Regions from separate parts of the Actinomadura rubteroloni genome, predicted to be linked through region 1. Evidence: riboswitches for the same ligand, from Rfam matches in the RefSeq annotation. Region 1 holds a riboswitch; the other holds the start of a gene.
What was found. A riboswitch is a leader RNA that binds a small molecule or an ion and turns the genes downstream of it on or off. The one in region 1 is predicted to bind thiamine pyrophosphate.
Positions count from the first base shown of each region.

Region 1 (14,138 bases):
GTCACATGCTCCCACCAGTGGGACCAGGACTTCGAGGCCCGGCACAGCGACGGGCCGGCGGGATCGTCGATCGCGTGGAGCCTGGACGGCGTCGCCAGCCAGCCGCCGTGGGTCGACCGGACCTGCCCCGAGTGCCGGAGCGTGCAGGTCAGGGCCCTGCCGCCGGACACGCCGATCCCCCGTCCCCGCTGACGGCCGCGCCGCGGGAGGGCGCGCCCTCCCGCGGCCGGGGTCACAGCGCCTTGAAGTTGCGCAGGCGCAGGCTGTTGCTCACGACGAACACCGACGAGAACGCCATCGCGCCGCCCGCGATCATCGGTGTGAGCAGGCCCGTCGCGGCCAGCGGCAGCGCCGCGACGTTGTAGGCGAACGCCCAGAACAGGTTCCCCCGGATGGTCCGCAGCGTCCGCCGGGAGAGCCTGATCGCGTCCGCCGCCGCGCGCAGGTCCCCCCGGACGAGCGTCAGGTCGGACGCCTCGATCGCCACGTCCGTCCCGGTGCCCATCGCGAGCCCGAGGTCGGCCTGGGCGAGCGCGGCGGCGTCGTTCACGCCGTCCCCGACCATCGCGACGCGGCGGCCCTCGGCCTGGAGGCGCTTGACGACGTCCACCTTGTCCTGCGGCAGGACTTCGGCGATGACCTCCTCGATGCCGACCTCGTCGGCGACGGCCCGCGCGACGGCCGCGTCGTCGCCGGTGAGCAGGACGGGCCGCAGCCCGAGGTCGCGCAGCCGCGCGACGGCCTCCGCCGACGTGGGCTTGACCTGGTCGGCGACGGTCAGGACCGCCCGCGCCGCGCCGTCCCAGCCGACCGCGACGGCCGTGCGGCCCTGCTCGCGGGCACGTTCCATCGCCTTCTCCAGGTCCGGCGGGAGGTGCTGCGCCCACTCGGCGAGCAGCCGGGGCCGTCCGACGAGCACCGCGTGCCCGTCCACCACGCCCTGGACGCCGAGGCCGTCGAGCGCGGTGAAGTCGGCGACGTCCGCGAGCGGCCCGGTGCGTTCGGCGGCGGCGCCCGCGATGGCCCGCGCGATCGGGTGCTCGGACGCGTTCTCCAGCGCCCCCGCGAGCCGCAGCGCGTCGTGCTCGGTGACGCCGTCGGTCGTGATGACGTCGACCAGCGCCATCCGGCCCGTCGTGACCGTGCCCGTCTTGTCCAGGACGACCGTGTCGATCGCGCGCGTGGATTCCAGCGCCTCCGGGCCCTTGATCAGGATGCCGAGCCGGGCGCCCCGGCCCGTCCCGACCAGCAGCGCGGTCGGCGTGGCGAGGCCCAGCGCGCACGGGCACGCGATGATCAGGACAGCGACGGCGGCGGTGAACGCGGCGGTGGCCGACCCGCCCGTCCCGAGCCAGAACCCGAGCGTCGCGACCGCCAGGGCGATCACGACCGGCACGAACACGCCGGAGATCCGGTCGGCGAGCCGCTGCACCCGCGCCTTGCCGGTCTGCGCCTCCTCCACCAGCCGCGCCATCTGGGCGAGCTGCGTGTCGGCGCCGACCTTCGTCGCCCGGACGAGCAGCCGCCCGCCCGCGTTGACCGTCGCGCCCGCGACCGTGTCGCCCGGCCCGACCTCGACCGGGACGGACTCGCCGGTCAGCAGCGACGCGTCCACCGCCGACGAGCCGTCCTCGACCACGCCGTCGGTCGCGACCTTCTCGCCGGGACGGACGACGAACACGTCCCCGGCCGTCAGCTCGTCCACCGGGATCCGCTGTTCGCGGCCGTCCCGCAGGACCGCGACGTCCTTCGCGCCCAGCTCCAGCAGCGCCCGCAGCGCCGCGCCCGCACGGCGCTTGGACCGAGCCTCGAAGTACCGACCGGCGAGGATGAAGGCCACGACGCCCGCCGCCGCCTCCAGGTACAGGTTGGACGAGCCGTCCGAGCGCGTCGCGCTGAACTCGAAGCCGTGCCGCATGCCCGGCTCGCCCGCGTCGCCGACGAACAGCGCCCACAGCGACCAGCCGAACGCCGCGAGCGTCCCGAGCGAGACGAGCGTGTCCATCGTGGCGGCGCCGTGCCGCAGGTTCGTCCAGGCGGCGCGGTGGAACGGCCAGCCCGCGTAGACGACGACGGGTGCGGCCAGCGTCAGCGACAGCCACTGCCAGTTCCGGAACTGAAGCGCCGGGGCCATCGCCAGCACGATCACCGGGACGGCCAGCACCACCGCGGTGACGAGCCGCTGCCGGAGCGGGGCCAGTTCGTCGGCCGGCGTCTCCTCGGCGCGCGGTGGCGCGGGGGGCGCGGCGGTGTATCCGGCCTGCTCGACGGTGGCGATGAGGTCGTCCAGAGTCACCCCCTCGGGGTATTCGACCCTGGCCTTCTCGGTCGCGTAGTTGACCGTCGCGGTGACGCCGTCGAGCCTGTTGAGCTTTCGCTCAACCCGGTTCGCGCAGGACGCGCAGGTCATTCCGCCGATCGACAGCTCCGTCGTGGACATCGGTCGCCTCCTCTCAGCGGGCCGTGACGGTGAACTCGGCGGTGCGGACCTTGCCCGCGTGCTGGAAGTCCAAGAACAGGCGGTACGTTCCGCCGCCGGGGACCTCCGCGTGGAACTCGATGCTCGGTCCGGGCCTGGTCGTTCCGTCGCCCGGTTCGCCCATCGGGTGGACGTGCAGGTAGGCGAGGTCGCCCGCGCGGATCGCCACGAGATGCCCGTACGCCTCCAGGTACGGTTCCAGGTCGGTGACGGGCCGTCCGTCCTTCTCGACGGTCAGCGTCAGCGGACTCGGCTTGCCCGGCACGAGGTCGCCGGCGAGCTTGACGCGGTAGCCGTCCACCTCGGCGACGCGCTCGGCCGGCGGCAGCGGACGGGGCCCGAAATCGCCGGGAACGTCGAGGTCGGTGCCCAGTGTGACCTGCTCCTTCGCGGTCGCGGGCCGGACGTCGGTGAAGATCCGGTAGGTGCCCGGGTCGCCCGCCGCGAGCGGGACGGACCAGACGCCCCGCGCGTCCCGCACCGGGTGCAGATGCTGGTAGCCCGACAGGTCGCGCCGGACGATGATGAAGTGCAGTTCCTTGCCGTGCAGCCGGGTGTAGCGCGTGACCGGCGCGCCGTCGGGACCGGTCACGGTGAACCGGAAGTCGGTGGTGCGACGGGCCGGGACGCTCGTCGTCGCGGGGCGGAGGGTGTAGCCGTCCTGCTCGGCCAGGAGCCCGCCGGGGAGGACGTCGTGGCCGGTCCCGTGGCCGGTCTCGTGGGTCGTTTCGTGCCGCATGTGGCTCGCGCCGCCCTTCTCATCGGTCGCGCCCACGGGGCCGGTGAGGGCACCGGCCCCGAGGGCGGCGGCGAAGACGGCGGCCAGCCCGGCGCCGTACGCGCCGAGCCTGGTCGCGGTGTTCATCTCACGCCTTCAGTTCGTATCCGGCCTCCTCGACGGCGGCCCGGACCTGGGCCTCGTCGAGGGGAGCCTCGCTGGTGACGGTGACGGCCCCGGACGAGAGTTCGACGTCCACGGCCGTGACGCCGGGGATCTGGCCGACCTCCTCCTTGACCGAGCTGACGCAGTGGCCGCAGGTCATTCCGGCGACGGTGTAGGTCGTGGCGCTCATCGGCTCGTTCCTCCTGGTCTCTGTACCCCTGGGGGGTATGTCGTGCGCCTCATGGTGGCACAACCCGTCAGGTGCGGCAACCCCTACCCCCTAGGGGTTATTTTGTGACGTCGCTCATGTTCGGTTCGTGCCTTCACCGTCGTGAGTTATCCACAGGCTGGGGACACGTCCCCCGATTCTGGCCCTCAACCTTTGTCGTGGTTTGTCGAGGTTATGAGGCTGTGCCGTGCCGTTCCGCTGGTGGGGTTTTGGTTATCCACAGGATCGTCCACAGGTGTCCACAGGGGTGTGGATCGCTGATACTGGACGTATGCCAGAGCTTCCCGAGGTGGAGTCGCTGGCCGCCTTCCTGCGGGAACGCGCGGTCGGCCACGCGATCGCGCGCGTCGATGTTCTCGCGATCTCCGCCCTCAAGACCTACGACCCGCCGATCACCGCGCTCGGCGGCCTGACGGTCACCGCCGTCGCCCGGCACGGCAAGTTCCTCGACCTGGACGCCGACGGGCTGCACTTCGTCGTCCACCTGGCCCGCGCCGGCTGGCTGCGCTGGCGCGACGAACTCCCGGCCCGCGCGGGCCGCCCCGGGGGCCGCAACCCGCTCGCCGTGCGCGTCCACCTGGACGACGGCTCCGGCTTCGACCTCACCGAGGCCGGAACGAAGAAGGGCCTGGCGGTCTACGTCGTCCGCGACCCGGCCGAGGTCCCCGGCGTGGCGACCCTCGGCCCCGACCCGCTGGCGGACGACTTCACGCCCGAAGCCCTCGCCGCCATCCTCAAAGACCGCCGGACGCAGATCAAGGGCGTCCTGCGCGACCAGAAGATCGTCGCGGGCATCGGCAACGCCTACTCCGACGAAGTCCTGCACGCGGCCAAGATGTCCCCGTTCAAGGTCGCCGCGACGCTGACCGACGACGACATCGCCACCCTCCACACCGCCATCCGCACCACCCTCGCCGAAGCCGTCACCCGGGCCGAGGGCGTGGCGGCCCAGGACCTCAAGGGCGAGAAGAAGTCGGGCCTGCGCGTCCACGGGCGCACCGGCCAGGAATGCCCCGTCTGCGGCGACACGATCCGCGAGGTCTCCTTCGCCGACTCGTCCCTCCAGTACTGCCCGACCTGCCAGACGGGAGGGAAACCACTGGCCGACCGCAGAATGTCCCGCCTCCTGAAATGACCGCGCGCCCGCTGTGTCCGGATCGGGCTTGCGTTGACGTCGGTGTGAAGGTTTAGCGTCGTTGACATGCGCATCGGTGAGCTTGCGGAACGTGCGGGGGTCAGTGCCCGCACGTTGCGGTACTACGAATCGCGGGGGTTGCTGCCGGCTCGGCGGTCCGTGAACGGGTACCGCGTGTACGGCGACGACGATCTGCGGTTGGTGGAGCAGATCCGGACGCTCCAGGACTTCGGGTTCGGCCTGGAGGAGACGCGGCCGTTCGTGGAGTGCCTGCGGGCCGGGCATCCGTCCGGGGACGCGTGCCCCGCGTCGTTGGACGTGTACCGGGCCAAGCTCGCCGAGATGGACGCGCTGATCGAGCGGCTGCGGACGGTCCGGGAGGAGGTCGCCGGGCATCTGCTGCGCGCGGAGGCCGATCTGCGCGGCGGGCCGGAGCCGCGTTGCGAACTGGAGGCTGGAGCATGATGGGTACTACGGGTGTCGTCGAGGTCTCGGACGCCAGTTTCGCCGAGGAGGTGCTGGGCGCGGACCGCGCGGTGCTGGTGGAGTTCACCGCGGAGTGGTGCCCGCCCTGCCGGCAGCTCGCGCCGGTGCTCGCCGCCGTGGCCGACGAGCACCGCGACCGGCTCAAGGTCGTCGCGCTCGACGTGGACGCCAACCCCCGGACCACCGCCGCGTACAACGTCCACTCGATGCCCACGCTCGTCGCCTTCCGCGATGGCGAGCCGGTGAAGGCGGTCGTCGGGGCCCGGTCCAAGTCGCGGCTGCTCAAGGACTTCGCCGAGGTGCTCTGAGCCCCGGGCCGCCCCGTGCCGTTCGCTGGCGCGGGGCGGCCCTAGGATCACGGGGTGGCTCAGGTCAAGGTGCACGGGCGGCGGGACGTCTGGGCGGGACGGCAGCGGGAAATCTCCGATCTCCTCCAGGCGTGTCTGGTCGAGGCGTGGGGGCTGCCGGAGGACAAGCGGTTCCACCGGTTCTTCCTGCTGGACGAAGCGGACTGGATCGTTCCGGGCCGGGACGCCCGCTACCTCATCGTGGAGATCGTCTGCTTCGAGGGGCGGGGCGACGCCGGCAAGCGCGCCCTCATCCGGAGCCTCTATGACCGCGTCGTCCCGGCGCTCGGGATCACGGCCGACGATCTGGAGCTGACGATCATCGAGACGCCCCGGCAGAACTGGGGCATCCGGGGTATGGCGGGCGACGAGCTGACGCTCACCTATTCGGTGACGCCGCCGGACGGCGCCGGCTGAGCGGGGATCCGCGCGGCCGGGCGGAACGGGCCGGACGGCCACAGCCACACGGTCCCCGGCGGCGTCTCGCCGCGCAGGTAAGCCACGATCGGGTCGCGGCGGGGCCGGAACCGGTGCGCGGACAGCCGGGCGATCGCCTCGTCGGCCGGGACCCAGGCCGCTTCGAGGACGATCCCGTCCGGGTCCGCGGCGCCGAGGACGCCGGACGCCGGGCCGGTGGTGAAGGCGAACACCGTCCATTCGCCGTTCCAGCCGGGCTCCCCGCCGATCGTGTACTGGGCGACGAACGCGAGTTCGGCGGGCCCCGCGACGACCAGCCCGGTCTCCTCGCGCACCTCGCGGACCAGCGCGTCGTGGACGAGTTCGCCCGGCTCGGCCATCCCGCCGGGCAGCACCCACTGCCGGTCGCGGCCGGGATGCCGTTCGTGGACCATGAGCACGTCGTCGTCCCGCCGGACGATCGCGGACACCAGGATCCCGGACGTCATTCGCGTAGCGGTACTCATCGCAACAGACCGTAACACCCCGCGCGTCGGAGCGCCGCGCGGAGACGATCCCCCGCGCGCCCACCGGCCGAGCGCGCCGTTTTAGTTCGCAAAGCGAATTAAGGTACCGTGGCGGGCATGGACAAGCCCGCGGACGAGCCCATGAACGTCGTGACGGCCCTCGTGCGCTCGTCGTTCCTGGTGGACGCCGTCTACGTCGCGTCGGCGCGCGACTACGGCCTCACCCAGCAGCAGGGGCAACTGCTGTGCGTCCTCATGCCGCAGCCGTACGGGATGGGCGAGCTGGGCACGATGCTCGGCCTGGCGAAGTCGAGCCTGTCGGGCCTGGTGGACCGGACGTCCGCGCGCGGGCTCGTCCGCCGCGAGCCCGACCCCCGCGACGGCCGCGCGCTGCGGGTCGCGCTGACCCGCGAGGGCCGGGCGCTGGCGGACCGCTTCTACGCCGAGACGTGCCGCCGCGTCGACCGCCTCCCGTCCGGGCTGGCCGAGCACGAGCGCGCCCAGCTCGCCGACCTGCTCGGCCGCCTGGTCCGGGCGAACGAGGTGCCGGTCGTGTTCATGGAGCTGGAGGACGGCGCCCCGGCCTAGCCGTCCCGCCCGAACAGCTCGACGAAGCGGCCGACCATGAGGTCGCGCCCCTTGTACTCGGCGACGGTCGCGGCGGGCAGCGCCATCGGGCCGTCGCCGGACGGCGCGGGGATCTGCCCGACCCCGCCGGACGGCCCGAGCGGCACCAGCGCGGACGGGAACGGCGCGGGCCGGTGGACGGCCGTCGGTTCCGCGCCGGCGAGCCGCGCCCGGATGTTGGCCGCGACGACCTCGGCGTGCCGCATCGCGTTCCCGGCCATCTTGGCCTCGGCGACGTCGGCGAGGTCCCCGAGCGCGAACACGTGGTCGTGGCCCTCGACGTTCAGGCCGGGCGTGACGCGGACGTGCCCGGCCGCCGTCCGGGGCGCGACGGCCGGGTCGAGCCAGTCGCCGTTCACGTCCACGCCGTGGCAGCGGAACCACAGGTCGGCGGTGATCTCGCCGCCGTCGGTGGTCGCGACGGTGAAGGTCTTCTCCCGGCCGGGCCCGACGGGCGGGGGCTCGGCGGGCGCGACGCCGAGCCGCAGGTCGACGCCGAGGCCGTCCAACTGGCGGTGCAGGTCGGCGCGCGTCTCGGGCAGGAAGCCGGGCAGCAGCTCGGCGGCGGGGTCGAGGACGGTCACCGCCTTGTCCGGCCAGACGGCCTTGATCTCGCCCGCCAGCTCCAGCCCGACCGGCCCGGCGCCCGCGATCAGCACGCGTCCGGCGCGGGCCAGCTCGTCGTGCGTGGCGCGCAGCCGCGCGAGCGCCTCGGCGGCCACGTCGGTCTCCGGTCTGGCCGGATACGGGTAGCCGGACCCGGTCGCGAGGACGATGTAGTCCGCGTCGACGCGCCGCCCCGAGGCGAGGGTGACGCCGCGCGGGTCCACCGCGACGGCCCGGTCGCGGACGACCGTGCCCCGCCGCAGCAGCCGGTCGTACGGAAAGAAGATGTTGTGCGCCCAGTCGGGGGCGACCAGGGCGCGCAGGGCGCCGGACGCGTGGACGAACGCGTCCTTCGGCTCGATGAGGACGACGTCGGCGTCCTCGTCCAGGGCCTTGGCGACGGCGGCGCCGCCGTACCCGCCGCCGACGACCGCGACAGTTCGGCTCATGACGAACCCCCCTCATTAATTCGTAACACGAACATATTGGTTCGTAATACGAACCGCAAGCCGATGTCACTCACATCCGTGCCGGGCGAAGGGGGCTCAGCGGAGGCAGGCGTCCGCCGTGACGAGATCGGCGCGCATGTTGCGCTCCATCATCCGGAGCGCCGCGTCGCCGAGGCCGGGGTCGATGGACGCCACCGCGTCGCGCGGGACCTTGATCTCCAGGTGGCGGATGTAGGCGTCCAGCGCCGTGTAGAGGACGCACTGCTCGGTGACCTGCCCGGTCAGCACGACCTCGCGGACGCCGAGCTGGTGGAGGATGTACTCCAGCGGCGTCCCGAAGAACGCGCTGTGCCGGACCTTCGGCAGGAACGCGCAGTCGTCCGGCGGCAGGACGGGTTTCACGAGGTCGGGCCGCTCGCCGCGCAGCGCCGCCGCCACGAGGTCGTCGCGCGTGGCGGAGAAGTCGCCGTGGTTGTCGTTGACGTAGATCACCGGCGTCCCGTCGCGGACGGCGCGGGCCACCAGGTCGGCGAGCGGGCCGACCATCTCCGCGACGCCGTCCTGGAGGACGCCCGCGTCCGCGTGCCGGTAGGGGTTCAGCATGTCGATGACGACCAGGGCGGTGCTCATGGCCGTCCCCCTTCCCCGGAAGGGGCGGGTCAGTTGCGCGCGATGTTCCCGAACAGCGGCGCGACGGCGTCCCAGCGGCTGACCTGGCAGCCGTCGGCCCGCCCGAACGTCGCGCTGACCGGCTTGCCGTCCCAGGTGCCCGTCACGGTGGCGGTCTGGGGGCCGCCGAAGATGTCGGTGCACATCTGGCCGGGGCGCGGCTTGGCGAACGCGGTGGCCGCGCCCGTCCGCAGCGCCGCGCACGCCTTGGCGCCGTCGGGATGGGAGCCGCCGAGGGGGTCGCAGGTGAGTGTCCAGGTGGTCGGCGCGGCGTCCTTCGACGCCTTGACCTGTACGGTCAGAGACGTGCCGGACGACGCCGACGGCCGGACGGAGCCCGTGCCGCCGGCCCCGGTGCCGGGCGCGTGCTCGGAGCCGCAGGCCGCCAGTGACAGGATCATGGCCGCACCGGGAACGGTGCGAAGAAGCGTCCGATACCGCATGCGTGATTCGACGCGCGGGGGCTCCGCGCGGTTCCATGGGAGGCGTGATGTTTATCGGGGATGACGTCCCTGCCGTCGACGCGGCCGAGGTCCCGGCCGACGCGTACCTCCTGGACGTCCGTGAGCAGGACGAATGGGTCGCCGGGCACGCCCCCGAGGCCGTCCACATTCCCATGCGCCACCTGAGCGACCGGGCGTCGGAGATCCCCCGCGACCGCGAGATCTACGTGATCTGCCGGTCCGGCGGACGGTCCGCGCAGGTGACCGTCGCCCTGAACCAGGCCGGCTGGCTGGCCCGCAACGTCGCGGGCGGGATGCAGCGCTGGGAGCAGGCCGGACGCCCGATGGACACCGATCTCGACGGCCCCCCGCACGTCCTCTGACCCCCGGGCGTTTTGGAGCGGTACGCTACCCCTTGACCGTATTCGCGGGAGCTTGGGCCGAACCAGGCTGAGAGGGCGACCACAGGGCGTCGCCGACCGCAGGAACCTGTCCGGGTAATGCCGGCGTAGGGAGCGTGCCCCCGTGCCATCCGCCGTCGAGACGCGGGCCGACGAGGTCCCGTACACGCTGGACGAACCGGCCCCGAAGGTCCTCGGCTTCTGGGACCAGAGCGCCTTCTGGGCCAACCTCGGCGTCAGCCTCTTCGCGTTCTCGGGCGCCTACACGGTGCTCGCCCCCGACGCCGCCGGCCGGCCGACCCTCCCGATCCTCGCGGGCATCGTCGCGATGGCGGTCGGCACCGCGCTCGGCGGGCTCATGCTCGGCCTGGCCGCCGCGCCCGGCGCGAAGACCGGGCAGCCCGCGATGGTGCTGCTGCGCGGGCTTTTCGGGGCGCGGCTCTCCTACGTCCCGACCGTGCTGAACATCGCGCAGCTCGTCGGCTGGGGGACGTTCGAGCTGATCGTCATCGCCGACGCCGCGCGGGCGCTCTGGGACGACGTCCCGCGCTGGGTCTTCGTGGTAGCGGCGGGCGTGCTGACGACCGCGCTGACGATCCGTCCGCTCGGCTCGGTGCGGCTGCTGCGCCGGTACGTCACGGCGGCGGTGCTCATCGCGCTCGTCTACTTCTATGTGCAGTTCCTGCGCGAGCCGCTGCCGGACCTGAACCACGGCTCGTGGAGCGGGTTCTGGACGGGCGCGGACGCCGCCCTCGCCGTCTCGATCTCCTGGGTGCCCGTCGCCGCCGACTACACCCGCCACTCGCGCACGCCCCGCGCGGCGTTCGGCGCGGCGGCCGTCGGCTACTCGGTGACGCAGATCTTCGCCTACGTTCTCGGGCTGCTGGCGCTGGCGCTCGTCGCGGGCGACTCGACCAAGGTGTTCGACCCGTTCCTGCACGTCAGCCTGGGTGTCGCGTTCTTCGCGGTGTTCGTGCTGCGCGAGGCGGACCAGTCGTTCGCGAACGTCTACTCGACGGCCGTGTCGATCCAGAACCTCGTGCCGCGCGCGGACCGCCGCGTCTTGTCCGTCGCGCTCGGCACCGGGATCACCGTGCTCGCGCTCGTGTTCGACATCGGCGACTACCAGAGCTTCCTGTCGCTGATCGGCTCGGTGTTCGTCCCGCTGCTCGGCGTCCTCGCCGCCGACTTCTTCCTCGGCGCGGGCCGGCGCGGCTGGGACACCGGACGCGCCGCCCCCGCCCGCTGGTCGATGATCGTCGCGTGGGCGGCCGGGTTCGCGGTGTACCAGCTCGTCTACCCCGGCGGCGTCGGCTGGTGGGCGCGCGGCTGGACGCACGTCCAGTCCTGGCTGCACTTCACGCCGCAGACCTGGATGAGCGCGTCGCTGCTGTCGTTCGCCGTGGCGGGCGCCGCCGCTCTCCTGGCCGGACGGACGCGCCGCTAGCCGATGGCGCGTTCCACCGGCGGCACCCGCGCTGACGTGGAAACCTTTCGGCACCGGTTGCCCGCGCGTCCGCGCGGGGCGATGGCACGATGACAGGCGTGCTGCCCCACGATCCGATCGCGCGCGCCGTCATCCAGAGCGCCGCCGACGCCCTGGTGGCGGTCGACGAGCGCTCCCGCGTGACGGTCTGGAACCCGGCGGCGGAGCGGATGTTCGGCTTCACGGCCGAGGAGGTCATGGGACGGGCGGCGCCGATCGTCCCGCGCGAGCTGAACGCCGAGCACAACGCGGTCCTGGAGCGGCTGCTCACCCGTCCGGGCCGGATCTCGATCGCGACCCGGCGGCGGCGCCGCGACGGCGACCTCATCGACGTCCGCATCGACACGAGCCTGCTGAAGGACGACGGGGGCGCGCCGCTCGGCTGGGTCATGGTCTACCACCCGGCGAGCGAGGACGAGGCGCTCCAGCAGCACATGGCCGAGCGGGCGCGGCTGGTGCGGCGGCTCAGCGACATCGTGGCCGACCTCAACACCGAGCTGGACCTCGACGTCGTCCTGGACCGGATCACGGCCGCGCTGATCGAGCTGACCGGCGCGGACGCGGGCGGGTTCGTCCGGATCGAGGGCGACCGGCTGAGCCTGGTCAGCCTGTCCGGGCTGCCCGAGCGGATGCGCGGCACGACCGCCGACCTGGACACGAGCCTGGTCGGGGAACTGCTGCGGTCGGAGAAGGCCGTCATGCTCGCGACCGAGAAGGAGCGGATCGAGGGGCTGATCTGGTCGGAGCTGCCGGGGCTCAGCTCGCTGGCGCTCGGGCTGTCGTTCCTCCAGGCGAGTCCGTATGGGGCGCTGTACGCGCTGTTCTCCGGCAAAAAGGTCGGGCACACCGAGCTGGAGCTGCTGGAACTGCTCGCCGGGCACGCGGGCGTCGCGGTGGGGAACGCGGTGGCGTACGCGGAGGTCGTCCGGCAGCGGGCCCACGAGCGCGCGGTGATCGACGCGAGCGCGGACGGCATCGCGGTGCTCGGCCGGGACGCGGTCGTCCGGCAGTGGAACCCGGCGGCGCACGCGCTGACCGGCATCCCCGCCGCGGACGCGGTCGGCGGCCGGCTCCCGTTCGACGCGCCGCCGCCCGGGGAGTCCCGGACGTTCCTGACCCCGTCCGGGACGTGGCTGAGCGCGGTCGCGGCGGAGATCGAGGACGCGGGCGAACTGGTCGTGGACTTCCGCGACGTCTCCGAGGCCAAGGCGCTGGAGGAGGCCAAGGACCTGTTCCTCGCCACGACGAGCCACGAGCTGCGGACGCCGATCACGGTCGTCCAGGGGTTCGCGAGCACGCTGGTGCGGCGCTGGGACGACCTGGCCGACGCCGACCGCCGCGCGGCCGTCGCGACGATCGCCGAGCGGGCGCAGTCGCTCGGCCGGCTGGTGGAGCACCTGCTGCTCGGCGCGCGGGCCGGGACGGGCGAGCTCGGCGTCACGGTCGAGCCGTTCGACGTGACGCGGGTGCTGAGCGGCGTCGTCGGCGGCTTCCGGTCGCTGTCGGGGGAGCCGGGAGATCGGTCGGGTGTCGGTCGGTCGGGGGAAACAGAGCACCGGGTGACGCTGTCGGTCGCGCCCGGACTGCCGCGGGTGCTGGGCGACGCGATGGCCACCGACATCGTCCTCGGACAGATCCTGGAGAACGCGTTCAAGTACTCGCCGGGCGGCGGAGAGGTCGTCGTGCGCGCTTACCGCGCCGATTCCGGGGACGTCGTGATCACGGTGGACGACCAGGGCATCGGCATTCCCGCCGACGATCTCGAAAGGGTGTTCGAACGCTTTGTGCAGGGCGAGACGGGCGACCGCCGCCGCTTCGGCGGAATCGGGCTCGGGCTCTACATCGTCCGGCAGCTCACGCGGGCGCAGGGCGGCGAGATCTCCGCGCACACCAGGCCCGGCGGCGGGACGCGGATGCGCCTGGTGCTGCGCGCGGCGCCCTGAACGAACCGCGCGGGAACCGATGTTCTACGCTCCTGCGAGAACGGGGTTTCCCCCTTCGGCACGGCTCCCAATACATGATCTTGAAAGCGCCACCGGTTCCGTTCGACGGAAAAGCGCGGTATCGCCGCGGTGTGACGGACGAAACGCATGCGTGAGGAGTAATCCGCCGGGCGCTGGATAGACCTTGTACGGGTTCTCGTTGGAGGAGGAGTTCCGTTGACCGTCACAACCGGGGGTGAACGTCGTGCGGCCAGGCCGGTTCGCTCGTGGCGGACGGCCCGGATCCGTCCGAACGGGTTTCCGGGCCAGCGCTACCGGGCATTTCGGTCGTATCGGAAGGTCGGCGGCGAGTTGCCGCCGGGACGCCGACGAGACGGGGAGGTGAGGACGACGGGTGTCGCACTGTTTCCGCACGCGCCGACCAGCGTCGCGCTCGCCCGTCGGCGGCTGCGCTCGGAACTGATCGACGCGGGCGTCTCGGAGGCCGCGGTCGACGACGCCAACCTCATCGTGAGCGAACTGCTGAGCAACGCGCTCCGGCACGCCCGCCCGCTCCCGTCCGGCAAGATCCGGCTGGCCTGGGGCCGCCGCGCCGACGGCATGATCGAGGTCGCGGTCAGCGACGGCGGCGCGAGCACCGAGCCGCGCTGCGGGCCGAGCACGCTGTCCTCGCTCGGCGGCCGGGGCCTCGGGATCGTGGAGAGCCTGGCCGCGCGCTGGGGCGTCCGGCACGACCACGGCGCGACGACCGTCTGGGCCCTGGTGGAGGCGCCCCCGGCCGGGGCGGGCGCCCGCATGGCGCCGCCGGTCGCGCACGCGGGCGTGGCCGAGTTCGCCGACCTGCCCGACCTGGACGACGGGTCGTGGGACGCGCCGTCCACCCGCGCCTTTCCGGCCTGACGCTCAGAAGCGGTAGAACCGGGTCGTCCCCGCGCCGCTCGTGGTGGCGAAGCTCTGCCCGTCGGGCGAGAACACGACCGCCTGCGCGTCATCGTCGTCCCCGGGGAACGTCGCCGTGACGCGGCGGGACGC
Region 1 is NZ_MTBP01000001.1:642,367-656,504, reverse strand. Features, by position in the region: gene BTM25_RS29425 (hypothetical protein) at 1-170, opposite strand, end outside; gene BTM25_RS02955 (heavy metal translocating P-type ATPase) at 233-2,440, opposite strand; gene BTM25_RS02950 (hypothetical protein) at 2,454-3,344, opposite strand; gene BTM25_RS02945 (heavy-metal-associated domain-containing protein) at 3,346-3,552, opposite strand; gene BTM25_RS02940 (Fpg/Nei family DNA glycosylase) at 3,863-4,726, shown strand; gene BTM25_RS02935 (MerR family transcriptional regulator) at 4,793-5,191, shown strand; gene trxA (thioredoxin) at 5,188-5,520, shown strand; gene BTM25_RS02925 (tautomerase family protein) at 5,575-5,976, shown strand; gene BTM25_RS02920 (NUDIX hydrolase) at 5,943-6,482, opposite strand; gene BTM25_RS02915 (MarR family winged helix-turn-helix transcriptional regulator) at 6,600-7,070, shown strand; gene BTM25_RS02910 (NAD(P)/FAD-dependent oxidoreductase) at 7,067-8,164, opposite strand; gene BTM25_RS02905 (cysteine hydrolase family protein) at 8,261-8,794, opposite strand; gene BTM25_RS02900 (SSI family serine proteinase inhibitor) at 8,824-9,234, opposite strand; gene BTM25_RS02895 (rhodanese-like domain-containing protein) at 9,324-9,659, shown strand; TPP riboswitch at 9,694-9,808, shown strand; gene BTM25_RS02890 (purine-cytosine permease family protein) at 9,802-11,124, shown strand; gene BTM25_RS02885 (sensor histidine kinase) at 11,214-13,106, shown strand; gene BTM25_RS02880 (ATP-binding protein) at 13,488-14,006, shown strand; gene BTM25_RS02875 (WD40 repeat domain-containing serine/threonine protein kinase) at 14,010-14,138, opposite strand, start outside.

Region 2 (14,138 bases), on a different contig from region 1:
CGCGATGGTCGGCCAGGTCTGCTTCGCGCCCGGGGAGGCCAAGAACACCTACGGCACCGGCAACTTCCTGCTGCTGAACACCGGCACCGAGCCCGTCCGGTCCGAGGCGGGGATGGTGACGACCGTCTGCTACCGGTTCGGCGACGAGCCCCCGGTGTACGCGCTGGAGGGGTCCATCGCCGTCACCGGCTCGGCCGTGCAGTGGCTGCGCGACCAGCTCGGCGTCATCGACGACGCCGCGCAGAGCGAGGCGCTGGCCGCGACGGTCCCCGACAGCGGCGGCGCCTACTTCGTCCCCGCGTTCTCCGGGCTGTTCGCGCCGTACTGGCGCAGCGACGCGCGGGGCGCGGTCGTCGGGCTGTCGCGGTTCCACACCTCCGCGCACCTGGCCCGCGCGACGCTGGAGGCGATCTGCTACCAGTCCCGCGACGTCGTGGAGGCGATGCGCGCGGACTCGGGCGTGGCGCTGGACGTCCTCAAGGTCGACGGCGGCGTCACCGCCAACGCGCTGTGCATGCAGACGCAGGCGGACGTGCTCGGCGTCCCGGTGTCGCGCCCGGTCGTCGCCGAGACCACCGCGCTCGGCGCCGCCTACGCCGCCGGGCTCGCGACCGGGTTCTGGCGCGGCACCGACGAGCTGCGCCGCAACTGGGCCGAGGACCGGCGCTGGGAGCCGTCCTGGGACGACGACCGCCGCGCGCGGGGCTACGCGGGCTGGCGCAAAGCGGTCGAACGCACCCTGGACTGGGTCGAGGACGACTGACGAAACGCCGGGTCTCCGACCGAGGCGCCAGAAACCGCTTGTACTACGCGTGAGTACGTGATGACCTTCCGTAGCGATCCGGGGTTGCCCGGACGGACTGAATCGGAGGGTCGACATGAGGCGAGGGACGACGGCGGCGGCCGTGGCGGTCGCGGTGTCCGCCGCGGGGCTGGCCGCGGTGGCGCCGCGGGCCGAGGCGGCGCAGGCGCCAAGGATCACGCGGTTCCTCGGCGAGCGGCGGCTGCCGCACCTGGCGAAGTTCCGCAACACGACGGTCGGGGGGTTCTCCGGCGTCGACCGCGACCCGCGCACCGGCACCTGGTACCTGGTCTCCGACGACCGCTGGCGCTACGAGCCCGCGCGGTTCTACACCGCGACGTTCCCCATCGACCGGCGGACGGGCCGGCTCGGCGCGGTGACCCTCACGGGCGTCCACACGTTCGCCAAGCCCGAGGGCGGCCCGTACCCCGGGTACGGCAAGCCGCGCTCGGTGGACCCCGAGTCGATCCGGTTCGACCCGGTGACGCGGCGGCTGGTGTGGGGCAACGAGGGCGACCGTCCGGACGCGACGCACGACGTCCCGCTCGCGCCCGCGTCCGTGCAGTTCGCGGACGTGCACGGACGCTACGCCGGAGCGCTGACGCTGCCCGCGAACGCGCGGCTCACGGCGGCCGAGCAGGGGCCGCGCCGCAACGCCGGGTTCGAGGGCGTGGCCGTCACCAGGCACACCATCAGCGCGATGCTGGAAGGCCCCCGCTACGAGGACGGCGCGCCGCCGTCGCCCGAGCACGGCGCGTCCGCCCGGCTCACCGTCTGGGACCGCTCGGGCCGCGTCCGCGGGCAGTACGCCTACCCGATCGACCGGCTGCCCGCGCGTCCCGTCCCGGCCGACGGCCAGAGCGACAGCGGCGTGTCGGAGATCCTGCCGATCGACGGGCACCGCTACCTGGCGCTGGAGCGGTCGTGGATCGAGGGCGTCGGCTACCGGACGAAGCTGTACGCGTTCGACGTGCGGGGCGCGTCCAACGTCCTCGCGCGGACCTCGCTGCGCGACCGCGCGCCGTACCGCCCGGTGAGCAAGCGGCTCGTCGCGGACCTGACGAACGTCAGCAGGCCCGCGCAGAACCTGGAGTCGCTGGCGTGGGGGCCGCGGCTGGCGACCGGCGAGTGCACGCTGATCGCCGGGTCCGACGACAACTTCGACAAGGGCGAGGTCACCCAGTTCCTCGGGTTCGCCCTGCGCGGAGCCTGCCCCGCTTGACCTGGAGCGCGCTCCAGGTGATCGACTGGCCCCCATGAAGTACACACGACTGGGACGCACGGGGCTGAAGGTCAGCCGGCTCGTGCTCGGCACCATGAACTTCGGCCCCGTGACCCACGAGGCGGACAGCCACAAGATCATGGACGCGGCGCTCGACGCGGGCGTGAACTTCTTCGACACCGCCAACGTGTACGGCTGGGGGGAGAACAAGGGCCGCACCGAGGAGATCATCGGGACCTGGTTCGCGCAGGGCGGCGGACGGCGCGACAAGACCGTCCTCGCGACCAAGGTCTACGGCGACATGGGCGACGACAAGTCGCCGTGGCCGAACGACGGACGGCTGTCGGCGCTGCACATCCGCCGGGCCGCCGAGGCGTCGCTGAAGCGGCTCGGCACCGACCGCATCGACCTGTACCAGTTCCACCACATCGACCGCACGACGCCGTGGGACGAGATCTGGCAGGCGATCGACGTCCTCGTCCAGCAGGGCAAGGTGCTGTACGCCGGATCGTCCAACTTCCCCGGCTGGGGCATCGCGCGGGCCAACGAGACCGCCGCGCGGCGCGGGTCGCTCGGCCTGGTCAGCGAGCAGTGCCTCTACAACCTGGCCGAGCGGCGCGCGGAGATGGAGGTGATCCCGGCCGCGCAAGAGTACGGGCTCGGCGTCATCCCGTGGTCGCCGCTGCACGGCGGCGTCCTCGGCGGCGTGCTGCGCAAGCGGGCCGAGGGCGCGGCGGGCCGGTCGGCGTCCGGCCGGGCCGTGGACGCCCTGGACGACCCGGCGACGCTCGACCGCGTCGAGCGGTACGAGGCGCTGTGCGCCGACCACGGGCACGACCCCGGCGAGGTCGGGCTGGCGTGGCTGCTGTCGCGCCCGGGTGTGACCGGGCCGATCGTCGGGCCGCGCACGATCGGGCAGTTCGAGTCGGGCCTGCGCGCGGTGGACCTGGAGCTGTCCCCGGAGTTCCTCGCCGCGCTGGACGAGATCTTCCCCGGCCCCGGCCCCGCGCCGGAGGCGTTCGCCTGGTGACCCCGGCCGGGCGGGACGGCCGCGGAATGCCGTCCCGCCCGGCCCGGTTGAACACGGTGAGCGTCCACCGACGAGAGGAGGCCGTGATGGCCACCGTGGAGCTGACCCGGGACACCTTCGACGCGACCCTGGACGACGGCATGGTCCTCGTCGACTTCTGGGCGTCCTGGTGCGGGCCGTGCCGGGCGTTCGCGCCGGTGTACGACCGCGTCTCCGACAAGCACCCGGACGTGACGTTCGCCAAGGTCGACACCGAGGCCGAGCCGGAGCTGTCGGCCGCGTTCGAGATCAGCTCGATCCCGACGCTGCTGATCGTCCGCGACAAGGTCGTCCTGTACGCCGAGCCGGGCGCGCTGCCCGAGCAGGCCCTCGAAGACCTCATCGAGCAGGCCAAGGCCCTCGACATGGACGAGGTCCGCAAGAAGATCGCCGAGCAGGGCTGAGCGGCGCGGGGGCTCAGCCGATCCAGACGGTCTTGGCGTTGCAGAACGCGTGGATCCCCGGATCGGACAGCTCCCGCCCGTACCCGGACCGCTTCACGCCGCCGAACGGCAGCTCGGGGTAGGACGTCGTCATCCCGTTGACGAACACCTGGCCCGCCTCCAGCTCCCGGACGAACCGGTCGCGTTCGGCGGCGTCCCCGGTCCACACGTTCGAGCCGAGGCCGAATCCGGTGGCGTTGGCGAGGTCGATGGCGGCGTCGGCGTCCGCGACGCGGAACAGCGATGCGACGGGCGCGAACACCTCTTCGTGGAACATCCGCATGTCGGGCGTCACGTCCGCGACGACGGTCGGCGGGTAGTACCAGCCGGGCCCGTCCGGGCGCGTCCCGCCGCACAGCACGGTCGCGCCCCGCTCGACGGCGTCGGCGACCAGGGCCTCCACGCCCGCGCGGGCCTTCTCGTCCACCAGCGGGCCGACGTCGGTCTCCGGGTCGCGCGGGTCGCCGACGCGCTGCGCCGACATCTCCGCGACGAACGCCTCCTGGAACTCGTCCGCGACGTCCTCGGCGACGATGAACCGCTTCGCCGAGATGCAGCTCTGCCCGTTGTTGAGGCAGCGGGACACGGCGGCGACCCCGGCGGCGCGCTCGACGTCCGCCGACGGCATGACGATGAACGGGTCGCTGCCGCCGAGTTCCAGCACGGCCGGCTTGACCTCGTCGGCGGCGGCGCTCGCGACGGCCCGGCCCGCGCGCTCGCTGCCGGTCAGCGTCGCGGCGCGCACGCGCGGGTCACGGACGATCCGGTCCACGGCCGACGACTCCACCAGCAGCGTCTGGAACACGCCCTCGGGGAACCCGGCGCGCAGGAACAGGTCCTCCAGGAACAGCGCCGTCTGCGGGACGTTCGACGCGTGCTTGAGCAGCCCGACGTTCCCCGCCATCAGCGACGGCGCCGCGAACCGGATCACCTGCCAGAGCGGGAAGTTCCACGGCATGACGGCCAGCACGGGCCCGAGCGGCTCGTACCGGACGAACGCGCGCCGCGCCCCCACGGCGGGCGCGTCGGCCTCCCGGTCGGCGAGGAACCCCTCGGCGTGCGCGGCGTAGTACCGCAGCGCCGCCGCGCACTTGTGCGCCTCGGCGCGGGCGGCCTTGAGCGTCTTGCCCATCTCCGTCGTCATGATCGCGGCGATGTGGTCGGCCCGCGCGTCCAGCAGTTCGGCGGCGGCGTTCATCCAGCGCTCCCGGTCGGCGAACGACGTCCGCCGGTAGGCGCGGAACGCCGTCGCGGCGCGGTCCAGCGCCCGGTCGATCTCCTGCTCCGACATCGCGTCGAAGGTCTTCTCCACGTGCCCGGTGGCCGGGTCGGCGGTGGCGATGGCCATGATCGCGTTCCCCCTGTCCGTTGTGCGAACGGGGAGGCCCTGCCCGGGGCGGGCTAGGAGAAACCCGGCGCGCCGACGAGGCAGACGGGCGTCGGGACGGCCGCCGCCGTGCCCTTGGGGACCGGGACGCCGTCCGCGCCGAGCCGGAACGTCGTCACCCCGCCGCCGCGCTCGTTGGCGACGTGCACCCACGGGTCGTCGACATGGAGGTCGCGGGGCCAGGAGCCGCCCGTCGGCACGTCGGCCACGGGCGCGAGGACGGCGCCGCCGTCGGCGACCCGGTGCGCGGTGAGGACGTCGGGGCCGCGCGTCGTCGTGTAGGCGAACGTCCCGTCGGCGCCGAGCGCGATGCCCGACCCGAGCGCGTCCGCGCCCGGGTCGGCGGCGGTGGCGGGCGACTCGGCCGTGACCGCGAGGTCGGCGTAGGACGCGCGGGGCGTCAGCACGAGCAGCCGGGGCTCCAGCTCGCAGATCACGTACACGAACCCGGCCGGGTGGACGGCCAGGTGGCGCGGCCCGTACCCGGCGGGCACCCGCGCCTCGCCCACCGGCAGCAGCCGGCCGCCGTCGGCGCGGAACGCGCGGAGCACGTCGGCGCCGAGGTCGGCCGCGAGGACGGTCCCGTCGGGCGCCCACGCGACGGAGTGCGGATGCGCGCCGTCCTGCCGGTCGGTCTTCGGGCCGGAACCCGAGCAGACCGCGATGTCGGGGTCCCCGGCGAACGTGCCGTCGGGCGCCAGCGGGATCGCCGCGACGGCCCCGCCGGCGTAGCAGGCCGCGAGCAGCGTGCGCCCGTCCGGCGCCACGGCCAGATGGCACGGCTCGGCGGGCAGCTCGCGGGTCCCCGCCAGCAGCAGCCCGTCGGTCTCCTCGACATAGACCGACACCGCGCCCGGATCGTTCTCGCCGACCGCGTACAGCACCGTGTGGCGCGGATGGACGGCCAGCCACGACGGGTTCTGCGCGCCCGCCGTCAGCACGGGGTCCTCCAGCGTGCCGTCGCCACGGCGACGCAGCAGGTAGACGCCGTCCCCGTCGCCCTGGTCCCCGGTGTAGCAGCCCGCCCACAGCCATTCGGCGTCCATGCGCGTCCCCCCTCGCCCCTACGTCCCCGGCCGCGCCGCGCGGAAACCCCGCCGCGCGGCCCGCGAATATGATCACCTGGGGTGGGCAGGACGGTGGTCCCGTCCGGTAGGGCGAGAGAAGAGGGGACGATGGCTGACATCACCGGCTCGGCGGAATGGTCCGCCCTGGCCGCGCACCACGACGAGATCGCCGGCACGAGCCTGCGGGAGCTGTTCGCCGCCGATCCGGGCCGGGCCGAAGCCATGACGATCACCGCGGGCGACCTCGCGCTCGACTGCTCCAAGCACCGCGCCACCGCCGAGACCCTGCGGCTGCTGACCCTGCTGGCCGACCGCGCCGGGCTGCGCGACCGCATCGAGGCGATGTTCAGCGGCGCGCACGTCAACGTCAGCGAGGACCGCGCCGTCCTGCACACCGCGCTGCGCCTCCCGCCCGGGTCGGCGCTGACGGTGGACGGCCAGGACGTGGCGGGCGACGTCCACGCCGTCCTGGACCGGATGGCCGTGTTCAGCGAACGCGTCCGGTCGGGGGAGTGGCGCGGCCACACCGGCGAGACGATCACGACGGTCGTCAACATCGGCATCGGCGGCTCCGACCTCGGCCCCGCGATGGCCTACGAGGCGCTGCGCGACTACGCCGACCTGCCCGGACGGCCCGGCGAGCGCATCGCGGCCCGGTTCGTCTCCAACGTGGACCCGGCCGACATCACCGGCGTCCTCGCCGAGGCCGACCCGGCGCGGACGCTGTTCGTCGTCAGCTCCAAGACGTTCGGGACGCTGGAGACCCTCACCAACGCCCGCGTCGCCCGCGACTGGCTCGTCGGACGCCTCGGCGACGAGAAGGCCGTCGCGCGGCACTTCGTCGCCGTGTCCACCAACGCCGACCGCGTCGCCGACTTCGGCATCGACACCGGCAACATGTTCGGCTTCTGGGACTGGGTCGGCGGACGCTACTCCTTCGACGGCGCCATCGGCCTCTCCCTGATGATCGCCATCGGCGGCGAGCGGTTCCGGGAGATGCTCGCCGGGTTCCACACGATCGACGAGCACTTCCGCACCGCGCCGTTCGAGGTCAACGCGCCGGTCGTGCTGGGCCTGCTCGGCGTCTGGTACAACGACTTCTTCGGCGCCGAGACCCGCGCCGTCCTGCCCTACAGCCAGCGCCTCGCGCGGTTCCCCGCCTACCTCCAGCAGCTCACGATGGAATCCAACGGCAAGTCCGTCCGCGCGGACGGCACGCCCGTCGCGGCGGCCACCGGGGAGATCTTCTGGGGCGAGCCGGGCACCAACGGCCAGCACGCCTTCTACCAGCTCCTGCACCAGGGGACCCGGCTCGTCCCGGCCGACTTCATCGGGTTCGCCGAGCCGTTCGAGGACGCGGCGGCCGGCGGCCCCGGCATGCACGACCTGCTCACCGCGAACCTGCTGGCCCAGACGTCCGCGCTGGCGTTCGGGAAGACCGCCGCCGAGATCGCCGCCGAGGGGACGCCCGCCGCGATCGTCCCGCACAAGGTCATGCCGGGGAACCGGCCGTCCACCACGATCCTCGCCCCGAAGCTGACGCCCGCGACCCTCGGGCAGCTCGTCGCGCTGTACGAGCACGTCGTGTTCGTGGAGGGCGTGATCTGGGGGATCGACTCCTTCGACCAGTGGGGCGTCGAACTCGGCAAGGTCATGGCCAACGACCTCGTGCCCGCGCTGACGTCCGACGCGCCCCCGGCGGAACTGCCCGACCCGTCCACGGCCGCGCTCGTCCGCCGCTACCGCGCGCTGCGCGGACGCGCCGTCTGAAACGCCCCCGCGACTGCGGGAACGCGCGAACCGGGCCGGCGGCGCGGGCCGGCCCGGCGGCGGTGGTCAGCCGTGCGCGGCGGCCGCGCCCTGCGTCGTCCAGCCCTGCGTGCGCAGCAGTTCGCCGAACTCTGCAAAGGAGATGAAACCGTCACGGTCGAAGTCGGCCAGCTCGAACCGGTGTTGCACCTGGGCCTTGTTCCAGGACAGTCCCAGCAAGTCCAGGACCAGGGAGAACTCCATCAGATCGAGCTTTTCGTCACCGCCGAGGTCCGCGCGCGAGAACACGGCGAGAAGGTCGTCCTCGGTCGGCTTGGTGGTCATATCGCTCCTTGGCATGGGTCCGAATGTGCCCCGCATCATGTCATGACGATCGGGAACTCATGAAGCGAAACGCCGAACTCGCCGCACCGGTTCCCGGTGCACCCATTCCGGCCGGTGAGAATTGCGTGACGCGCACGAAACCGGCGCGGGTCGCGGAGATAAAGCCCCAATTCCGCCGCCGTTAATCGGGGACGGAACCCGTCCGGTACTCCTGCGGGCTGACGCCGTGCGCGCGTTTGAACGCGGTGCTCAGCGCGAACGGCGTCCCGTAGCCCACGCGCCGCGCCACCGCCTCCAGCGTCGCGTCGGTCTCGCGCAGCAGGTCCGCCGCCTGCGCGAGCCGCAGCCCCGTCAGGTACGCCATCGGCGGCTCGCCGACGAGCCCGGCGAACCGGCGGGCGAACGCGGCGCGCGAGGCACCGGCCCGCGCCGCCAGTTCGGCGACCGTCCAGGGCCGGGACGGGTCGGCGTGCAGCAGCCGCAGCGCCGGGCCGACCACCGGGTCGCCGTGCGCCCGGTACCAGCCGGGGGGCGCGGCGCCGGGCCGGGCGAACCAGGCGCGCAGCACCGCGATGAGGACGACGTCCAGCAGCCGGTCCAGGACGACGTCCTGGCCCGGTTCGTCCCGGCGGATCTCGGCGTCAAGCAGCGCGGCGAGCGGCGCCGCGAACGCGCCCGCGGCGTCGCCGGGCAGGACGAGCAGCGGCGGCAGCGCGGCGAGCAGCCGCCCGGTGACCGCGCCGCGCAGCCCGTAGGTGCCGATGAGCAGCACGGTCGAGCCGTCCGGGTCGTTGCCCCAGGCGCGGAACCCGAACGTCATCCGCTCGGTGAGGGACTCGCCGTCCGGCGTCGTGCAGCGCTGCCCCGGGTGGATGACCGCCTGGACGGGCGTCGCCGGGTCGCCGCCGACGGTGTAGGCGTCGGGGCCGCGCGCGATCGCGACGTCCCCGGGCCGCAGCCGCAGCGCCGCGCCGTCGGAGCCGGTCAGCCACGCCTCGCCGTGCGTCAGCGCCATCAGCGTGAGCGGCGCGCGGTCGCGGACGAGCACCGACCACGGCGGCGTGAACGTCGCCCGCAGCAGGAACGCTCCACGGGCGCGCGGGCCGTCGAGGAGGTCGGCGAGCGCGTCGGTGCCCGGCTCGTCCACGGTGGCCGTCGCGTCCATGGGCCTCACGGTAGCCGTGGACGCTCGCGTATGCCCACGCGCGTCCCGGCGATGGGACTTTCCGCGTCCGGGCGGTGGACTGGAGGAACACGGCGGGCGTTCGGGCCCGTCCGACGTTCCGGCCCGACGGCCGGGGGAAGGGGACCGCCATGCGCACGGCACTCGCCGCGCTCCCCGGCGCCCTGGCGCTGCTCATGTCCGCCGCGATGGCGGGGACGTTCTTCGGATTCTCGGTCGGCGTCATGCCGGGCCTGGGCGCGTCCCCGGGCGCGGCGGCGATCACCGCGATGCAGGGGATCAACCAGCGCATCCAGAACCCGCTGTTCCTCGCCGCGTTCATGCTGGCGCCGGTCGCCGCCGCCGCGGCCGGGGCCGTCCTGTGGTCGATGGACCGCAAGACGGCCGCGCTGCTGTTCTTCGCGTCGGCGGCCGTCTACGTGGCCGGAGTGTTCCTGCCGACGGTCGCCGTCAACGTGCCGATGAACGACGCGCTGGCCCGGCTGCACGCCCCGGTCGCCGACGCCGCCCGCGAATGGGACCGCTACTCCGGCCGCTGGACGGCCTGGAACCACGTCCGCACGCTGTTCGGCGGCGCGGCGACCGCGCTGGCCGCCGCCGCGTTCTGGGCCTGGAACCGCTGACCGGGCACCGGGGGGCCGGGCGCGACGCCCGGCCCCCCCCCGGATTCACGCCTCGGCGACGGGCAGGTGCAGCCGCCCGCCCGCCGACCGGAACTCGGCCGCCTTCTCCTTCATCCCCTCGGCCAGGGCCGCCTCGGGGTCGAGCCCGCGCTCGTCGGCGAACCGCCGCACGTCGCGGGTGATCTTCATGGAGCAGAAGTGCGGCCCGCACATCGAGCAGAAGTGCGCGGACTTCGCCGCCGGGGCGGGCAGCGTCGCGTCGTGGAAGGCCCGCGCGGTGTCGGGGTCCAGCGACAGGTCGAACTGGTCCTCCCACCGGAAGTCGAACCGCGCCCGCGACAGCGCGTCGTCCCACGCCTGCGCGCCCGGGTGGCCCTTGGCGACGTCGGCGGCGTGCGCGGCGATCTTGTAGGCGATCACGCCCGCCTTCACGTCGTCGCGGTCGGGCAGCCCGAGGTGCTCCTTCGGCGTGACGTAGCAGAGCATCGCGGTGCCGTACCAGCCGATCATCGCGGCGCCGATCGCCGAGGTGATGTGGTCGTAGCCCGGCGCGATGTCGGTGGTCAGCGGGCCGAGCGTGTAGAACGGCGCGTCCGCGCACCACTCCCGCTGGAGGTCGACGTTCTCCTTGATCTTGTTCATCGGGACGTGCCCGGGACCCTCGTTCATCACCTGCGTGTCGTACTCGGCCGCGATCGCCGTCAGCTCGCCCTGCGTGCGCAGCTCGGCGAACTGCGCCTCGTCGTTGGCGTCGGCGATCGACCCCGGCCGCAGCCCGTCCCCGAGCGACCAGGTGATGTCGTACGCCGCGAAGATCTCGCACAGCTCGCGGAAGTGCGTGTAGAGGAAGTTCTCCTCATGGTGCGCCAGGCACCACGCCGCCATGATCGACCCGCCGCGCGAGACGATCCCGGTCGTCCGGCGCGCCGTCAGCGGGACGTGCGCGAGCAGCACCGCCGCGTGGATCGTCATGTAGTCCACGCCCTGCTCGGCCTGCTCGACGACCGTGTCGCGGAACAGCTCCCAGGTCAGCGCCGCCGGGTCGCCGCCCGCCTTCTCCAGCGCCTGGTAGAGCGGGACGGTCCCGATCGGGACCGGCGAGTTGCGCAGGATCCACTCCCGCGTCGTGTGGATGTCGCGGCCGGTGGACAGGTCCATCACCGTGTCGGCGCCCCACCGCGTCGCCCACGTCATCTTGGCGACCTCGTCCTCGACCGACGACGCGACCGCCGACGTCCCGATGTTGGCGTTCACCTTCACCAGGAAGTTCCGGCCGATGATCATCGGCTCGATCTCCGGATGGTTGACGTTGGCGGGAAGCACCGCGCGCCCGGCCGCCAGTTCGTCCCGGACGAACTCCGGCTCGACGCCCTCGCGCAGCGCCACGTACTCCATCTCCGGCGTCACGATCCCGCGCCGGGCGTAGGCGCGCTGCGTGACCGCGCCGCCCGCCGCCCGGCGCGGCCGGCGGGCCGGGAACGCCGTCGCGTCCGCGTCCCGCCCGGGACGGCGCCCGTCGTCCTCCGGCCGGACCGTCCGGCCCGTGTACTCCTCGGTGTCCCCGCGTTCCTCGATCCACTCCGCCCGCAGCGGCGGGAGGCCCCGCCGCGGATCCGCCTCGAACGACGGATCGGTGTACGGCCCGGACGTGTCGTACAGCACCACCGCGCTGCCGTCGCTCAACGGCACCTCCCGCATCGGCACCCGCAGGTCGGGACGGGACCCCTGCAGATACGTCTTGCGGGCGGGCGGCTTGGCGGACGTGTTTGACTCGTTGTCGTTCGTCACGACCCGATCTCTCCCTACGCCGGCATTACCCGGTCAGGTTCGAGCGGTCAGCGGCCGTCTCAGCCGCTATCTCAGCCCGGTTCGCCGGGCCCCCGCGATCTGTCGCCCACGACCGTAACCGCAGCGCCCCCGGTTGCCGCAACCGGCCCGTCCGGGTTATGGGCGGTCAGCCGAAGCGGTGCGCGGCGACGGCCCGCAGATGCGCCGCCCGCTCGTCCTCGGGCAGGAACGCCGCGCGGAACGAGTTGGCCGCGAGCAGGCGCGACGTCTCGTCGTCCAGCCCGAGCGCCGCGTAGTTGTCCTCGATGTATCCGCCGAAATAAGACGGGTCGTCGGAGTTCACGGTGACGAGCAGACCCGCGTCCAGCATCCGGGGCAGTGGGTGCGCCGCCAGGTCCGGGACGCAGCGCAGCCGGACGTTCGACAGCGGGCACACCGTCAGCGGCACCCGCTCGCGCACCAGCCGCGCCACCAGCTCCGGGTCCTCCAGCGACCGGATGCCGTGGTCGACGCGCTCGGCGCCGAGGACGTCCAGGACCTCCCGCACGTACGCCGGCGGCCCCTCCTCGCCCGCGTGCGCGACGCGGCGCAGCCCCGCATCCCGCGCCCGCCCGAACACCTCGGCGAACGGCGCGGGCGGGTTGCCGACCTCGGCGGAGTCCAGCCCGACGCCGGTGACGAGCGTCCCGAACCACGGCCGCGCCGCCTCGAACACCTCCAGCGCCTCGGCGGCGGGACGGTCCCGCAGGAAGCACATGATGAGCCGCGTCGTGATCCCGTGCCGCGCGGGCGCCGCCGCCAGCGCCGCGCCGAGCCCGTCCAGCACCGTGGCCAACGCCACACCGCGCGCCAGGTGCGCCTGCGGGTCGAAGAAGATCTCCGCGTGCCGGACGCCCTGCGCCGCCGCCCGCGCCAGGTACGCGTCGGCCAGCTCGGTGAAGTCCCGTTCGGTGCGCAGCACCGCCATGAGCGCGTAGTAGAGGTCCAGGAACGACGCCAGGTCGGTGAAGGAGTACGCGGCGCGCAGCGCGTCCGCCGACGCGAACGGCAGCTCCACGCCGTTGCGCGCCGCGCAGGCCAGCGCCGCCTCCGGCTCCAGCGTCCCCTCGATGTGCAGGTGCAGCTCCGCCTTCGGGACGGGGACGGTCACGGCGGCCTCCGCAGGGACGCGACGACGATGTATCGGTCCAGGTCATGCTAGGGCCGCGACGCCCCTGGGACGCCCGCCGAACCGCCCGGTAGGGTCGGGCTCGTCGGGGACAGGGGACGGATCGGAGCGCGGCCTGGTGGGCACGGACGACGGCGGCAACGACGGCGCGGCGCGCGATCGCGGACGAGTACCGTCCCCCGCGGAGAACAGGGTCCTGACCGTCCCGAACCTGCTGAGCTTCGCCCGGCTGCTCGGCGTCCCGCTGTTCCTCTGGCTCGTCCTGGCCGAACGCGACGGCTGGGCGCTCGGCGTCCTCGTCTTGGCGGGCCTGTCGGACTGGCTCGACGGCCGCCTCGCGCGGGCGCTGAACCAGACCAGCAGGCTCGGGACCCTGCTCGACCCCGCCGCCGACCGGCTCTACATCCTCGCGACGCTCGTCGGGCTGACCGTCCGCGACGTCGTCCCGCTGTGGCTGGTGGTCGCGCTCGTCGCGCGGGAGGTCGCGATCGTCCCGATCGCGCCGATCCTGCGGCGGCTCGGCTACCAGGGCGCGCTGCCCGTCCACTTCGTCGGGAAGGCGGGCACGATGTGCCTGCTGTACGCCTTCCCGCTGCTGCTGCTCGGTGACCACCACGGCGCCGCCGCGACCGCCGCGAAGGTCGCGGGCTGGGCGTTCGCCGGCTGGGGCACCGGGCTGTACTGGTGGGCGGCCCTGCTGTACTGGGAGCAGACGCGGCGCCTCGTGCGCGACGCCCGCGCCGGCTCCCCACCCGAGCCGGGCACCGCGCCCGGCGGCGACCCGAAGGGAGCCCCGAACCCCCGATGAAGGCCGTCGTGATGGCGGGCGGAGAGGGGACGCGGCTGCGTCCCATGACCGCCAACCAGCCCAAGCCCCTGCTGCCCCTCCTCAACCGTCCGATCATGGAGCACGTGCTGCGGCTGCTGAAGCGGCACGGCTTCGACGAGACCGTCGTCACCGTCCAGTTCCTCGCCTCGCTGATCCGCGACTACTTCGGCGACGGCTCCGAACTCGGCATGACGCTCAGCTACGCGACCGAGGAGGTCCCGCTCGGCACCGCCGGGAGCGTCAAGAACGCCGAGGCCGCGCTGCGCGACGACCGGTTCGTCGTCATCTCCGGGGACGCGCTCACCGACCTCGACCTCACCGACATGGTCCGCTTCCACCGGGAGAACGGCGCGCTCGTCACGATCGGCCTCAAGCGCGTCCCGAACCCGCTGGAGTTCGGCATCGTCATCGCCGACGAGCGGGGGCGCATCCAGCGGTTCCTGGAGAAGCCCACGTGGGGCCA
Region 2 is NZ_MTBP01000005.1:89,199-103,336, forward strand. Features, by position in the region: gene glpK (glycerol kinase GlpK) at 1-763, shown strand, start outside; gene BTM25_RS27075 (esterase-like activity of phytase family protein) at 879-2,024, shown strand; gene BTM25_RS27080 (aldo/keto reductase) at 2,059-3,054, shown strand; gene trxA (thioredoxin) at 3,141-3,497, shown strand; gene BTM25_RS27090 (NADP-dependent succinic semialdehyde dehydrogenase) at 3,511-4,884, opposite strand; gene BTM25_RS27095 (lactonase family protein) at 4,938-5,969, opposite strand; gene pgi (glucose-6-phosphate isomerase) at 6,099-7,760, shown strand; gene BTM25_RS27105 (EF-hand domain-containing protein) at 7,827-8,084, opposite strand; gene BTM25_RS27110 (AraC family transcriptional regulator) at 8,266-9,249, opposite strand; gene BTM25_RS27115 (anthrone oxygenase family protein) at 9,399-9,890, shown strand; gene thiC (phosphomethylpyrimidine synthase ThiC) at 9,936-11,678, opposite strand; TPP riboswitch at 11,671-11,784, opposite strand; gene BTM25_RS27125 (adenosine deaminase) at 11,845-12,828, opposite strand; gene BTM25_RS27130 (CDP-alcohol phosphatidyltransferase family protein) at 12,965-13,654, shown strand; gene BTM25_RS27135 (sugar phosphate nucleotidyltransferase) at 13,651-14,138, shown strand, end outside.
Region 2: linked by a shared signal. The riboswitch ahead of thiC (phosphomethylpyrimidine synthase ThiC) and the one ahead of BTM25_RS02890 (purine-cytosine permease family protein) in region 1 are both predicted to bind thiamine pyrophosphate.